Regions from separate parts of the Phormidesmis priestleyi ULC007 genome, predicted to be linked through region 1. Evidence: riboswitches for the same ligand, from Rfam matches in the RefSeq annotation. Region 1 holds a riboswitch; the other holds the start of a gene.
What was found. A riboswitch is a leader RNA that binds a small molecule or an ion and turns the genes downstream of it on or off. The one in region 1 is predicted to bind cyclic di-AMP.

Region 1 (7,778 bases):
TATTTCTTCGCCGTTGCGATCGATTCTCAGCCGCAGCAAAAACACCAGTGTGCTGATGGAGGAAGTCGCAGATATCGATCCCGATCGGCAAATTGTCAAACTCCGCGAACAAGAGTTACCCTACGACACGCTAATTGTGGCAACCGGGGTCAGCCACCACTACTTCGGCAACGAGCACTGGAAAGACCACGCTCCAGGGCTAAAAACCGTTGAAGATGCCCTAGAAATGCGTCGCCGCATCTTTATGGCGTTTGAAGCCGCCGAAAAAGAAACCGATCCTGAAAAACGTAAAGCCTGGTTAACGTTTGTAGTGGTAGGTGGCGGCCCGACCGGGGTCGAGCTAGCTGGCGCGATCGCCGAACTGGCATACAACACATTAAAAGAAGACTTTCGCAGCATCGACACCACCGAAACGCGGATCTTGCTGCTTGAAGGACTCGATCGCATCTTGCCGCCCTATTCACCTGACCTGTCGGCAAAAGCGGAAGAAACGCTAACTGCGCGCGGAGTCACCGTTCAAACCAAAACCAAAGTCACTAATATTGCAGATCAGGTTGTGACGATCGAGCGCGAAAGCGGAGTCGAGCAAATTCCTTCTCAAACGATTCTTTGGGCGGCTGGCGTAAAAGCCTCAGCAATGGGCGAAGTGTTAGCAAAAAAGGCGGGGGCAAGTCTCGATCGATCGGGGCGTGTGATCGTCGAGCCTGATTTAAGTCTGCCAAACCATCCCAATATTTTTGTGATTGGCGACCTGGCGCATTTTGCTCACCAAAGTGATAAGCCTTTGCCCGGAGTCGCGCCAGTGGCGATGCAGCAGGGCGAATATGTTGCCAAACTGATTCAAAAACGCTTTCAGGACAAAACTCTGCCCGCCTTTTCTTATTTTGAGGTCGGCAGTTTGGCGGTGATTGGCCAAAATGCGGCAGTTGTGGATTTAGGGTTCATCCGCTTTTCTGGAATCATCGCCTGGTTTGTCTGGGTGGTTGCTCACATTTATTATTTGATCGAGTTTGATAGCAAGCTGATCGTGATGATTCAGTGGGGGTGGAATTATTTCACTCGCCACCGAGGCGCACGATTGATCACGCATCGAGAGGCGGTACGACAGCCCCCCGAAGAGAAGATGCAAGTCACCACTGAAGAGAAAATGCCCGTCGAGGTTTAGTTCACGGGTATAGAAATCCCGTAGGGGCATGGCTTGCTGTGCCCTAACCTAATAAAACAGTTCAAAATAGGGGCACGTTCCAGCCGAGACTAATGCCGATCGAGAGATTGTCAAGGTCGATCGCCGCACTCGAAGACCGCCCAAACAAATAAGACACGTTACCCGCAACAAACACGTCAGGGTTAATGTTGTAGATTGCCAACGCACTGATCTGATGCTCGGTGTCAGCGCGATCGACCTGAGTAAAATTCTTAAAAGTGAGTCGATAGTCTAATGCACCTTGCAGTTTGGGCGTAATGTCATATCGCAGTCGAGCGCCCAACGTATTCGCGACGCGATTTTGATCATCAGGGTTGGTAAAACTAGCTCTCAACTCATAAAACGAATCGAGCCGTAACTGTTGCCCAAGCTGATCTTGGCGACCCAAAATAAACTGGACAGAATTGTCTTGCAAGAGCCGATCGCCACTGTCTGCGCGATAGAGATTTTCTTGCACCCAGCCCAGTTGACCATAAGTTCCAGGTGCGATTCGCTGCTGAACTGCCACATTAAAATTCAGCAGGTTGTAGTTCGAGTCGCCCTGATTGGCAAACCGTACCAAGCCGCCACCAGCAGACGCAATCAGGCGAGTCGTTTCACCCAGTTTTGGGGTAGCTAACAGCAATCCGCTATTGATAAACACCGTGTCGCTGGGGCTAAACGCGCTGAGGGATGTAATGTTAGAGCTAGAAAACACTGAAGACCGCAACAGTAGCTGCACATCAGGCTGACGACGCTCCGCCACTGCCGGGCGCTCAAGAATCCGAATCTCACCGACTTCTGATTGGGTGTCTTCTGGGTCAAGTGGTTTGATGTCCGATTCAGGCGATGTCAAGTCTGATGGAAATGCTGACGGATCTGGATTGGCTGGAAGTGGACGGGTTGGCACCATTAAATCTGGGGCAGCCTGAGCGATCGAGGAAAACTCACAACTGCCAAACATCGCGAACACACAAAGAGCGATCGAGGAAACACGCATAATCAATCATCCGGGTAGATAAATAAAGTTGAATGGTTATCCCAATTAGCGAACTACGGGCGGCTGATTTGTGACTGGTGGCGGTTGATTATTATTGGCAGGTGGCGTGTTAGGATTTGTCGGCACTGTCACAATCGGTGGTGTTTGCGGAACAGGTGGCGGTGTCACAATCGGCGGTGTTGGCGGCACGATCGGCGGCGTTGGCGGGGGAGGTGTGGGAATGGGACGATCGGGCACCGGAGTCACCACATCACGACGATCGAGATATCCTCGAAGCGGATCGTCTGAATCGGTGGTAATGCAATTGGTTGCTAGAGTGCTATCCCCTCCTCTGGCATTGAGGGTGCAGAGTCCTTCGATCGCTTTGGTTTGCAAATCTAGAGTTGCCAGGGTTGCTGTTCTGACGGCTTTTAAGGTCTGCTGAACAGGGGGTGCTTCTTGGAGCACGATCGGTTCTTGTCCTGGCCCTAAGCCCAAGGCTAACCCACTCGTTTTATAAAACGTCCGTAAGTCAAAGGTTTTGACCTCTCCTAATGTGCCTTTGAGAACGGATACGGTTTGTCCGCCGTTGATAAACAGAAAATTGCCTTTAGAGTCCAAGATTTTGATCGGCGTGCTGGTGAGGTTATAGAAGTCCGTTTTTTGCGTCACGCCATCGACTTGAATGACCATCGCCAGACTTAACACATTTGTGGCGGCCGAGCCTGGCGGTGAGCTAGCCGGAATCTCAGCCACTGCCTGACCTTCTAGCGTTTCGATGCGGGTCGATGCCGTCGTCGGCGGACTCATGATCAGCGCCGTCCCATTTCTAAGCTGAAAGCCCCGCAGCCCTGGAATAAAGCGAAAAACTGCGTTTGAGCCGATTCGAGCCAGAGAGCCTTCGTTAAACAGCAATTCGGCTTTCGATCGACTCGCCGTGCGAAGCGCATCTTGCGGCACCATCACATCTGAAACTCTCGCAGCACGGGGCGATCGATTGTTGAGCAGCAGTTGCACATTGTTGATCAGCTTGTAGACTTCGCCACGGGTCAGCATGGCTTGTTGGGCTGAGGCGGGCATCATCCACACAACCCCTAACAGGCTACCCATGATTACGCTACGACTGAGCGACCTCATATTCATGATTAATCTCTCCTGACTGCACTGTCTTTAAAGTAGGTTTCAGTGTGGTTGTTTATGCGGTTTCTCATCAAATATTGATGATTTGCTTACTACAACCCTATGAATTCCCCATCCGGAAAAGTTTACGATCGGAAATCTATCTCAAGACGGGGCATCAAATTTAGCAAGAGGACTCACAATAGAAGATTATTTACGGTAAGTCTAATGGCGTTAAAACTACATATTCCAACCCTTGATAATCCTGCTATTGCAAAAGAAATTAAAGAAACTATTTTGACGACTGAACCGGATGCCAAAGTCGATATTGATGTTGCTAACAAAACGGTGACGATCGAAGCAAAGGCCTCTGAAGAAACCTTTAAGCAATTGATCACGGCAACAGGACATCAAGTAACGGAGAGTTGAAGGTAGATTGGGTAAGTGAGCGAAATTAAATGTTTTAACTTCACTCACTTGTCTGATCGATCTACCCTCTCATTTTCCATAGCTGTGGCAAAGTTTTATACCGAACTCACCGAACCGCTTCAAAAATTTATCGCTGAACAGCAGATGTTTTTTACAGCATCTGCTCCAATTCATGGGCGTGTAAACCTTTCACCTAAAGGCATCGATACCTTTCGCTGTCTCGACTCTCACACCGTCGCCTATCTCGACCTAACTGGAAGCGGCAACGAAACCAGCGCCCATCTGATCGAAAATGGCCGGATGACGATCATGTTTTGCAGTTTCACGCAACAGCCTTTGATTTTGCGTCTCTATGGGCAGGGCACTGTGATTCGTCCGAGAGATGCTGAATGGGGAAGGCTCGATCGCTGGTTTCTCCCGACTCCAGGCGCACGGCAAATCATCAAGTTAAGGATTGAGTCGGCACAGACTTCTTGCGGTCATGGCGTGCCACTTTATGAGTATCAAGGAGAACGAGAAACGATGATTCGTTGGGCTGAAAAGAAAGGTGAAGACGGACTCAAGCAATATTGGCAAGAAAAAAATCAAGTCAGCATTGATGGATTGCCGACTTATCTATTGAGTGAAACTGAGGTTAACCATCCATAAAATTGCGTGAGTGCGATCGGAAATCGGCTCGATCGGAAGAAAGATTGTCGATCGCTTTATTCAGTGCTACATTTTGTAAAAAGTCAGATCAGTAAGTCAGCTTAATTCAGCAATTTGGGTGGTTAACTCCACTCAGACTCCTGAAGCGGAGGAACCAAATTATTGGGGCTTATCTTCGTGAATTCAACGATTTGAACAACCCGAAGAGGGGCATCTCTCAGCCCTCGCCCGTCAGCTAACTCCGTCAGCATTGAGAGAGGGCTGAAGAGTCAGCATTTTAGTGCTTTAGACTCATCAGTGCCTCTTCCCGTTTCACTCAGTTGTTTGGGGCATTGATATGATTCTTCAGCTAAACTTGGCTGCGATTTTGGCGATCGCAGGTCAGACGACTTGGCAAAAGATGCGTCCTGTGATCTCACGGGATGCTGTTGTCCTGCCGATTTTGGGCTTTTTAGGGGTGATTGCAGTCTGGTGGGTGGTGGCAAGCTTTAACCATGACGTGATGCCCACCCCACCCGAAGCGTTGATCGCAAATTTAGACTTCATTCTGCATCCGTTTTATCGTCGAGGCCCCGGTGATTTAGGCATTGGTTGGCTACTGCTGGCAAGTTTACGTCGCGTATTAATTGGGTTTTCACTCGGCGCACTGGTTGCTATTCCGATCGGGTTCTTAATTGGGATGTCTAAAAAAGCGATGATGGCGTTAAATCCAGTGATTCAGATTTTTAAGCCCGTATCACCGTTAGCGTGGCTGCCAATTTCGCTGGCCATCTTTAATCTGGCTGATCCCTCTGCTATTTTTGTGATCTTCATTACGTCACTTTGGGCAACCATTATTAATACTGCGTTAGGCGTTTCCAGTGTTCCCAAAGATTATCTTGAAGTGTCGCAAATGTTAGGAATGCCTCGTTGGAGGCAGATGATCAAAATAATTCTCCCAGCGAGTCTGCCCTATATTTTTACCGGATTGCGAATTAGTTTAGGCGTTGCATGGCTTGTGATCGTTGCCGTAGAAATGCTGACCGGAGGCGTGGGTATCGGCTTTTTTGTTTGGGATGAGTGGAGCCGCTTAAATCTGAGTTCTGTCTTTTTAGCCGTGTTTGTGATCGGGTTAACCGGACTGTTTTTAGACTTTGCGATCGGGCAATTAGAAACGATCGTAACTCGCAGACGGCGATCAATCTAGCAATCATTCTCCCAACCACTATGACAAATATCTGGACGCGCCGAAAATTTCTCCAGCAAATGGGAGGAAGTGCCGGAGGGTTTGCGCTTTCCTCTTGTGCAATTAATGCCAATCGAGCACCTCAATACCTCTCGGAATCAGCGATGGCGATCGCGCAGGTTGTCAAGCCAGAGAGTTTAGAAAAGCCAAATCTGACGATCGGTTATGTGCCCGTCAACGACTGTGCCCCGTTTGCCGTTGCTTGGGAAAAAGGCTTCTTTCGTAAATATGGGCTAACCGTGAGCCTCAGCCGCGAGGCAAGCTGGGCAACTTCTCGCGACGGCATCATCTTTGGGCGATTAGATGCCTCCCCGGTCGTCTCAGGAGCCGTTACCAACGCCCGTATGGGGGCAGAAGGCGCACGTCACGCGCCTCTTTGTGCAGCGATGACCATCCACCGCCACGGCAACGCGATGACCATGAACAAAGCCATGTGGGATGCTGGACTGCGCCCCTGGTTTGAATATAACGGTGACTTAGCGGCGTTTGGGCAAGACTTTCGCCGCTATTTTGACAATCTGCCGCCTGAAAAACGAGTCTGGGCAGTGGTGCTGAGTTCTGCTATTTACGAATATTTTGTTCGCTATCTGGTTGCGGCAACGGGGGTCGATCCGCTCAAAGAATTTCGGGTGATTATCGTTCCGCCGCCTCAGATGCTGGTCAACGTGCGAATCGGGGCGATGCAGGCATACATGGTCGCTGAACCCTGGAACACACGAGCCATCACAGGCAATGAAGGAGTCGGGTTCACCTTTGCTCAGGGCAAAGAGATCTGGGCAGGGCACCCCGATCGACTCCTCGGCGTGATGCAGTCATTTATTGATCAGAATCCTAAAACGTATCGATCGCTGCTCAAAGCCATGATCGAAGCCTGTCGCTATTGCAGTGATCCGCAAAACCGTGAGGAAGTCACCCGGATTATTTCTACCCGATCGTTTACCGGAGCCAAACCCAAACTGACACGACCCGCGATCGTCGGTGACTACAATTACGGCGGGTTCGACGGCAAAGATCGCACAGTACAAGCGGCTGACACGACGATATTTTTTGACATTCCGCCCAATATTCCCGAAGTGGCAAATGCTCATTCGACCTTTATGTGGCGATCTCACAGCGTTTGGTTGATGACGCAAGCGGCTCGTTGGGGACAGATTAAAGAGATTCCTAAAAACGCCGAAGAGATTGCCCAAAAAGCCTGGAAAACTGACCTCTACCGAGACGTTGCCGCAGATCTGGGCATCGCTTGTCCTGCCGACGATTTTAAAGTCGAACCTGCTGACGTGTTTATCGACAAAAAGGCATTTGATCCCAGCGATCCAGTGGGCTATCTCAACAGCTTTGAAATTCGTGCCGATCGACCCACTCAATTCTATTTGTCTTAACCTTAGTTTGGGAGTTTTGTCATGATTGAATCAACCGCTATGAACGTGTCACATTCTCACTTTAATCAGTCTGAATTTCTGAAGGTTGAGAACCTGCACAAATCGTTTAAAGCTGAAAATGGTCGAGAGTCGCTGGTGCTGAAAGGCATTGATTTAACGATCGCCGAAACTGAATATATCTCAGTCATCGGTCACTCTGGTTGCGGAAAGTCTACCTTGCTGAGAATTGTGGCAGGGTTAGAAAAAGCCACCTCTGGTTCTGTCCGACTACAAGGCCAAGAAATTCGCAAACCTGGCTGCGATCGGATGATGGTGTTTCAACAATATTCGCTGCTGCCCTGGCTAACGGTGCGGCAAAACATTCGACTCGCCGTAGACGAAGTGCTGACCCATCTCTCGCCCGTCGAGAAAAAAGAACTCGTCAACGAACACATTGCAATGGTGAATTTAACCGCCGCCGCAGACAAATATCCCGATGAAATTTCGGGCGGGATGAAACAGCGCGTCGGCATCGCTCGTGCGTTATCAATCCGCCCCAAAATGCTGCTGATGGACGAACCTTTTGGAGCCTTAGATGCTCTGACTCGCGGCAAGCTTCAGCGTCAAGTTTTAGAGATTTGGGAGAGCCATCGTCAAGCTGTGATGATGATTACTCACGATGTAGACGAAGCAATCTATATGTCCGATCGCATCGTTTTAATGACCAACGGGCCCGCCGCCACGATCGGTGAAATCTTAGACGTGCCGTTTCCACACCCGCGCGATCGGGCCCAACTCCGTCAGTCTCCTGACTATTATGAGTTGCGAAATCAC
Region 2 (7,778 bases), on a different contig from region 1:
GATGCAAAACAGCCATGATCTAAACATTTCTGTAATCTCACCGCTAAAACTTTTTACGCTAACTCGATCGTAGTCCTCCAACCAACTACCCAACTGCTTTAGCGACTGAGATAAAAGGCGTTAGGGTTGACTTTTGTGAATCGCGATCGTCGCTCATGCCTCTCGATTTTTTTTCGTTCATCTTCCTATTCAAAGGAGAGTTTGCGGCTCTTAGTGCTGCCCTGATCTGGGCAAGTGCTTCTGTGATTTACAGCAAAGTCGGACGGCAACTTTCTCCCCTAATTCTTAACTTGACAAAGGGATGGATTGCGATCGTCCTCATTGTCTTGACGCTGCTTTTGCGTGGGCAACTCATACCCTCGATTAGCGCGTCCCATTGGGGTCTGTTGCTCCTAAGCGGAATCTTAGGAATTGGCTTCGGAGACACGGCTTACTTTAATGCGCTTAACTGCATCGGGGCGAGACGAACGCTGTTACTCGAAACGCTAGCGCCTTCGCTGTCTGCCTTGCTCGCAATGCTATTTTTGCAAGAACATCTCTCCTCAGTTGCCTGGTGGGGAATCGGACTTACCCTAACTGGCGTGTTTTGGGTAGTGGCTGAACGGGTTCCTGAATCTGCTCAAACTCATTTCCGTCCCCTGCGAGGTCTTGGGTTTGGTTTTCTGGCCGCACTGGGGCAATCGATCGGGGCAGTGCTTTCAAGAGCCGCTTTAAGTGGAACTGACATCGATCCACTTTTGAGTACGCTAATTCGGCTGATAGGAGGCACGATCGTGCTACTGATGTGGGTCTTCATTCGGCCGCCCAGAGAGAAACTATTTAAACCTCTGTCATCTCAGCGCTTGTTCGTCACTGTTGCCGGAACTGCCTTCATCAGCACTTACTTAGGAATTTGGTTACAGCAGATCTCTCTCAAATATGCAGCCACCGGAGTGGCACAAGCACTCACTAATACCAGCCCGCTTTTTATTCTGCCGATCGCGCTATGGATGGGTGAAAAAGTCAGTCTCAGAGCCGTTTTGGGCGTTGCCGTTGCCTTAGCTGGAGTGTGGTTATTGTTTAACAAGGCATAGGTCATCTGTCACACTTCACTCTTCCAATGGCTAGACGACTGACGGCTGATCCCAGGATTAGATAGTAAAGTTAAGCACTCTTGCAGCATTATTTTCTCTAATTAGGAGATTTTAGAGCAAGTTAAAATGCAGATGTACTGTAAATAATGAGGAGCTAAAGCTTTGTCTTTGTAAGTCTCCGAACAGACCGAGCAGAGCTTGTTTTTGGGTGCAGCCCACAGCTACAGATCCCCTTGATCGGTACGTAGAACTACTTGTTCCTGAAACATCGTCCCTGCTGCTTCGGTATTCACGCTCATGGAATCCTACCTAATGACTGGTTTGATAGAGAGAGCGTTTCGGCTCAGGTTCGGGCTGGATTTATGAGCTAGAAGACCACCAGCTAGAAAAACGTGCACCCTCAGTGAGTCAAAAAGTTTATCAAGGAGCGTTGTTGCAATGCAGCCACTCTTACTATTATTCGTCGCCTTTTACAGTCTCTTAATGCCGATTTTGTTCATAAATTGGCTCGGTTTCTTTCGGGAAGATTTAAGTCTAACCAAAAGTGAAAAGCGCCTTTCGATCGTGGTGATTGCGATCGCAACACTCTTTTGGCCGATCGTGATTCCCTTTGCCTATCTAGAACTTCTAGGTAAGTTTCAAAGATCCGCAAGAACGACCCGTCTGTATAAGAAAATGTTAGAAACCACTGCCGATTCTCAACTCTGTTAATCTACAAAAATTTATGTAGAGTCTCTTAAACTCACTAAAGGTGCGAGACTCTGCACAGCTTTATTAAAACTATAAGAAATTGAAGTTACAAATTCTATCTTTAGAGAGATATCAAACTTGAGTGCTTCGTCAACCCTCTGCTAGAAGTGCTAGTTAGAAACTATTTTTGTGATTTCATATACATTTCTAAGGGAACGTCCAGAGAGCTAATCGATACTGTTATAATTCTGGAGTTTGTTAGATTGGTCAAAGATCGATGACAAACCAAATTCACCTGTGATTTTGTCTTCAAAGTATCAGAGATTTACGAATCAGCTATCGTAGATTAGTCACTGAAGAGTTTTGTGCCAGTCTATACTAGCTGGTAATTTCACAGTTGTGTACGTCATTCGAGTGGGTAGCCTAATCTGAATGCAAGGTTGACCTGTTTAATCGGGTCGATTATTCCATTCAAAGCGGAGGAACCAACCTTATTTTGGGGCGAATCTCAGAGAGCTTGAGAGAGACACCTTCCAGTCTTAGCCCGTCAGCTAACTCCGTCGGCAATGGGAGGAGTGCCCAAGGCTCGCGCTTTTATGAGCAGCAGTCATTGGGGTCTCCTGGTTGATTTCCTAGCGTCGCTTACTCAAGAACCGCTAGGGGCAAAAACCCTGACCCACCTCTCGCAAACCCTGATCCTGAGAGGTTTTTACCGTGAATATCCTATCCATGCTGGTGCGTCTTCAAAGCACGCTAGGTCGCAGTGACTTAGTGAATAAAATGGTGCTTTTACCACAGGCACACTTGCTCCAGACCAGTTCTGATCAAGAAATTAATTTGGTTGTGGGTTATTCGAGTTCTCCCCGCAGTCAAACCGCGCTCGACCTGACATTATGGATTGCTCACCAAACCCGGTTAGCAACCGGAAAACAGGTCACTGTTCAAGTGGTCTATGTTGTCGATAACCGATCGAGTCAGAAGCGATCTGCTTTTGCTGGCACGATCGATTCAATGCAGCGATGGGCACGAGACCCGCAAGACTCGCTTGACCGCCTTTGTCTGGCTTCTAACGATCTCGTTCGTCCCGGAACAGCACTGGCAGAGTTGCCCGACTTTAATGAGCAAGGCAGTTCTAATCTTGAGATGGGCATGGCAGATGTGTTTGAACGCGCCGATCGGATTCTCTGGCAAGCTCGCTGTTTAGCCGATGAGTGGCGCGGTTCTCTTAAAACTCATCTTCGCTTTGGCTCGGTTGACGAAGAGTTAAGGAGCGTCGTTCAAGCTGAATCAGCATCTTTGCTAATTTTGGGCTGTGAATCTGCCCAGCATCCTTTAGTGCAGCAATTAGGAAAAGCGTTTCCCTGCACTGTGTTGGGCATTCCTTCCGCGTTAGATGATGATGTGATTTAGCGTCAGTTCGACAAGTTTTTTCGCTTCGTCACGTCGCGGCTTCTACCCCCTAAATCCCCCATTCTGAGGGACTTTGAACCGAAAACTTTGGCTTGAGGTTCCCCAATTTGGTGGATTTAGGTAGCTCTCCCGAATTCACACTGCCTTCGGTTCGCTGATTTTCTAAGGTTCGATCTGATAAGGAGTCTCTTGATTCATCAGTCTGAGGCGCTCGTTGATCTGTGATTTTTCCTGACATTTTTGAGCGATCGCGTCCATAACTCTTGCAGCAACCTGGGTAGCTGACTCGTCAGGCATCACGGTAATCCGCAAATCTGCTTGAGCATAGAGTGACTGGCGTTGGTCTGAGAGTGCTTGCAGTTTTTCCTTGAGATTGGCCTTTTGATCTTGAAGAATTGGACGGCTTGTATCCTGCTGAAGACGTTGATGCAGTTGCTCGATCGGAACGTCAAGCCACACTACAACCCCGTGTCTTAAATAGCTCCAGTTTTCGCGCTTGAGAACAATTCCGCCACCCGTAGCGATCACGAGTTGAGTGTAGGGCGATAACTGAGCTAAAACCTGAGTCTCTAGCTGCCGAAAAGCGGCTTCTCCAGATTCAGCAAAAATTTGTGTAATGGTTTGTGTAGCTGCTTGCTCAATCACGGCATCGGTGTCAAAAAATCGGTAGCTAAGGTGCTGTGCTAGCAAGCGCCCGATCGTGGTCTTCCCGGCTCCCATCATGCCGATGAGGTAAAGATTAACGCCTTTTAACAAGAAATGCTCCTAATTAACCTGACTAGACTTCCATCTCCACACTAGCGTTAAGCGGTTTCGCTGGGATGAAGTTTGGCAAAATCTGTATTCACGAAAATTAAGAAACTTTAATCAAAAATTAAGCTCATAAAGTAGCAATAAATACTGAATTCCAGTGATGATTTCTTAACTTATCCAGGCTAGTTTGTGGAAAACCAAAGATCAGTCGGAGAGCGATCATGATTTCGCGTTTACTTGTTATCTCTTTTCTCAGCCTCGGACTTTCCATGACTACGACAAGAGCGATCGCAACTATTCCTGCCCAAGAAGCTATAGCCTCAGTTGGACAACCCAATTTAAATCAAGATAGCCAGCCGCAGACGGATAATAGCGATGCTGCAAGCCAGCAAGTTTTTTTAGGAGTGCTAGCAATTTTCCTACTCGGAACGCCTGTATTAGGATGCGCGGTCTATAAACAGCATCGTAGTTACCGCAAAGTTCTCCAGCGCAATAAAGTTGAAAGCCTGGAAAGAATTTGGAGACTACCCTCGAAAACTAGATAGTCGATCGTGGATTAATAATGTCGGTTGCTTGCAATAATAATGGGCACGGCAGTGCCATGCCCGTACACAAATGGAATCGGCTACTTGTCGAAATCGTCTTCAGTTGGGTTTCGGTCAAGATTGCGATAAGGTGGCACGATTACCCGAAAGTCAGCGTCTACAACTGATTCAGGTTTTTCGGTACTAGAATCCGATCGAGCCTCTGCCTGATAATCTGTTCGTCGTCGAGTGTCTGGCTCCCAATTTTTGGGGCGATCGTCTGCCTCGTCATCAAACCAATCTGAAGCGTCGTCTTCCCAATCAGAGCCGTCTTCGTCTTGTTTAACTGATGCAGATGGCGGCTTTGCTTGCCAAGCGGTACGAGTTTGGGCGGGTTCGGTTTCTTTAGGAGCCTGGTAAGCATAGCGATTAGCAGGATTTTGAGCAAACGATGCGGGTTTGCGTCCTCGAACCTGTCGCTGTGCTGTGAACCCCGTCAAGCGGAAAAGCCCCGCAATCACCAAGGCGGTGAGAATGCCTGCCGCGATCGCGCCCAAAACCCACAAGGCTAATGGAAAAGCGGGCGATCGTATTCCCAAAAATACTAACTGCATGGAGGGAGTCCAGTTTTGCAACGCAAAGAGGAGCAGAGTTGCTGCAATTCCGAGCAGTAGTATCAGACGAATGATCGGCATCTTTGACAAAGAGGAAGTTTATTCAAATCTGATCCTATCCTTCTTTCCAGCGATCGAGCGGCACACAATCAATGTCTAGCTGATCTAAGGCGCGGGCGACCACAAAATCAACTAAGTCCTCAATGGTTTTGGGGTTGTGATACCAGGCAGGAATGGCAGGAACAATGCGAGTTCCGGCTTCTGCAAGCGCCGTTAGATTGCGGAGGTGAATCAAACTTAAGGGCGTTTCGCGAGGGACGATCACCAGTTTGCGACCTTCTTTTAGCTGCACGTCAGCCGCTCGTTCTAATAAATCAGAACTGAGTCCCGCCGCTAGCTTGCCCACGGTGCTCATGCTGCACGGCATAATCAGCATCCCGATCGTCCGAAATGAGCCACTGGCAATGTTGGCACCTACATCTCCCCAAGGATGGCAGGTGAGTTTGCCCCCAGCTTCGACTCCGCACTGCTGCCGCCAAAACTTTTCTTGCTGCATCGGTTCTGGCGGCATTCGGATGCCTTCTTCGGCTTGCCACACGAGATAAGTCGATTTGGTAGCAACCAGTTCGATCGGGTAATCTGCCTCTAGCAAAAACTTCAGCGCCCGAACTGCATAGATTAGCCCAGAAGCGCCTGAGATCCCTAAAATTAGGGGACGAGAGGCTTCGTTATTCCTCACCCTCAAACTCCTGGTCGGGCAGAGCATCTTCATTTGCCAGGTCTTCTTCGGTCGCTTCGCTGCCACCACCGACGGCAATTAGGTCAATTTGCTGACGATAGTAATCGACGCTCTTCACTTGAACTTCGATGCGATCGCCCAACCGATATTGTTTGCGGTTTTTGCGCCCCACCAGCGTTTGCTGACGAGAACGGAATTCATACCAATCATCTTTGAGAGAACTGACGTGCACCAGTCCTTCAACGAGCAGTTCTTCAATCTCCACAAACAGACCGTAGGACTGCACTCCTGTGATCAGACCGTGAAAGACTTCACCCGTGCGTTCTTTCATCAGTTCGGCTTTTTTCAGCCCTTCTAAATCGTTTTCGGCATCTTGGGCAAGTTTTTCTCGCTCACTCAGATGAACCACTACGGCGCTAAAGTGATTTTCTAGCTCCTGCTGAATTTCGGGGGGCAACACATTCCAGGTGACTTGACCGTGAGCCGAACTGTGGCGCAGGTTGACGCTTTCTTTGGCGCGAGTTGAGCGACGATCGCGTCCTTCTTCAAACAGCGCGTGAAGTGCCCGATGCACCAACAAATCAGGGTAGCGGCGCACCGGAGACGTAAAGTGAGTATAGCCCTGCTCTAACGCCAGACCAAAGTGTGATTTTGGCGTGGTGCTATAAAAAGCAGGCTTGAGCGTAGACAGCAGCAAATAGGTCAAAACTCGCTCAGAGTCAGATTCAGCGAACTTATGAGTGAAATTTTGGTAATCTTGAGCGCGAACGACATCTTCCTGTTCTAGCTTGAGTTCGATGCCCATGCTCACCGCGAGTTTGATCAACTCCTGCACGTCATCAGGGTCAGGCGTAGGGTGAACGCGATAGACCGCTGGAATCTCTAAGGATTGCAGGTGTGTGGCAACGGTTTGATTTGCCAGCAGCATCAACTCCACAATCATCGAGTGAATCGGTAGCGTTGAAGACACGACCACCGCACCCAGAGCGCCCTCATCGTCGTAGTGAAATTTGCTGAACGTGTATTTACCAACTTCTTCAGGCGATTCTGACCCGTCCGATCGCGCAAAAATCTTTTCTGGCAGGTTCAGTTCAAACGCCCCTCGCTGACGGCGTTGCTCTTTGATCGCATGACTGAGCGCATCGAGTTGAGTCATCATCGCAAACACAGGCTCAAAGGCTTTCACCTCTTCAGTGTGCTGATTTGCCAGAATGAGTTCTGCTTGCTGATAGCTGAGTTGATAGTTAACCTGAATGACGCTGGGCTGAATCTCAAACTCGACAACCTGTCCCTGATCATTCAAAATCAGCAAAACGGAGATCGCGAGACGGTCTTTCTCGGTTTGAAGTGAGCAGAGCTGATCGGTGATTTGCTCTGGCAACATCGGCAACACCAGATCACCTAAATAGACTGAAACTCCCCGCTTTTGCGCCTCTCGGTCTAATGCAGAACCCGCTTCGACATAGTGAGCCACGTCAGCGATGTGAATGCCTAACTGCCAGTGCCCGTCTTCTGTGCGATCGAGGGTAATGGCATCGTCAGCGCTGTCAGTCGCGTGAGATTTAATGGTGAGCGTGGTCAACTCGCGCAGGTCTAAGCGCTTTTTGAGTTCGACTTTGGTAATTTTGTTAGACAGTCCTTTAGCGGCGGTTAATACTGCCTCAGAGAAGCCGCGAGGCAAGTCATGCTTGCAGCAAACAATATCTACATCTGCCGCTTCTGAATCGGTGCCGAGAATTTTGGCAACTTTTCCCAGCGGGGCGTGCTGCCCTAGCGGATAGCGCTCTACCTCGACGTGAACGAGATGATCGATCGCGTCCTCTAGCGCTTTGCCGTTCTCATGTAGACTTAGCTCAAACAGCAAGCGATCGTCTAAAGGCACTGCCCGAAAATCACCCGTTTCTGCTTTTTTGATCCGCGCTAACACTGAGGGGTTTGAGCGCTCTAAAATCAGCCGAACTTCTCCTTCAGGGCT

Region 2: another riboswitch for cyclic di-AMP. It lies ahead of C7B65_RS13380 (universal stress protein); the one in region 1 lies ahead of ntrB (nitrate ABC transporter permease).

What each region holds. Positions count from the first base shown of each region.
Region 1 is NZ_PVWG01000007.1:102,443-110,220, forward strand. Features, by position in the region: gene C7B65_RS08810 (NAD(P)/FAD-dependent oxidoreductase) at 1-1,165, shown strand, start outside; gene C7B65_RS08815 (outer membrane beta-barrel protein) at 1,227-2,183, opposite strand; gene C7B65_RS27365 (FecR family protein) at 2,229-3,305, opposite strand; gene C7B65_RS08825 (cation transporter) at 3,510-3,710, shown strand; gene C7B65_RS08830 (pyridoxamine 5'-phosphate oxidase family protein) at 3,795-4,358, shown strand; cyclic di-AMP (ydaO/yuaA leader) riboswitch at 4,447-4,622, shown strand; gene ntrB (nitrate ABC transporter permease) at 4,696-5,544, shown strand; gene C7B65_RS08840 (ABC transporter substrate-binding protein) at 5,565-6,965, shown strand; gene C7B65_RS08845 (ABC transporter ATP-binding protein) at 6,987-7,778, shown strand, end outside.
Region 2 is NZ_PVWG01000013.1:78,769-86,546, forward strand. Features, by position in the region: gene C7B65_RS13370 (DMT family transporter) at 156-1,073, shown strand; gene C7B65_RS13375 (hypothetical protein) at 1,512-1,784, shown strand; cyclic di-AMP (ydaO/yuaA leader) riboswitch at 2,210-2,341, shown strand; gene C7B65_RS13380 (universal stress protein) at 2,478-3,173, shown strand; gene C7B65_RS13385 (shikimate kinase) at 3,336-3,929, opposite strand; gene C7B65_RS13390 (hypothetical protein) at 4,148-4,471, shown strand; gene C7B65_RS13395 (hypothetical protein) at 4,552-5,064, opposite strand; gene C7B65_RS13400 (flavin prenyltransferase UbiX) at 5,180-5,803, opposite strand; gene C7B65_RS13405 (ribonuclease R family protein) at 5,793-7,778, opposite strand, start outside.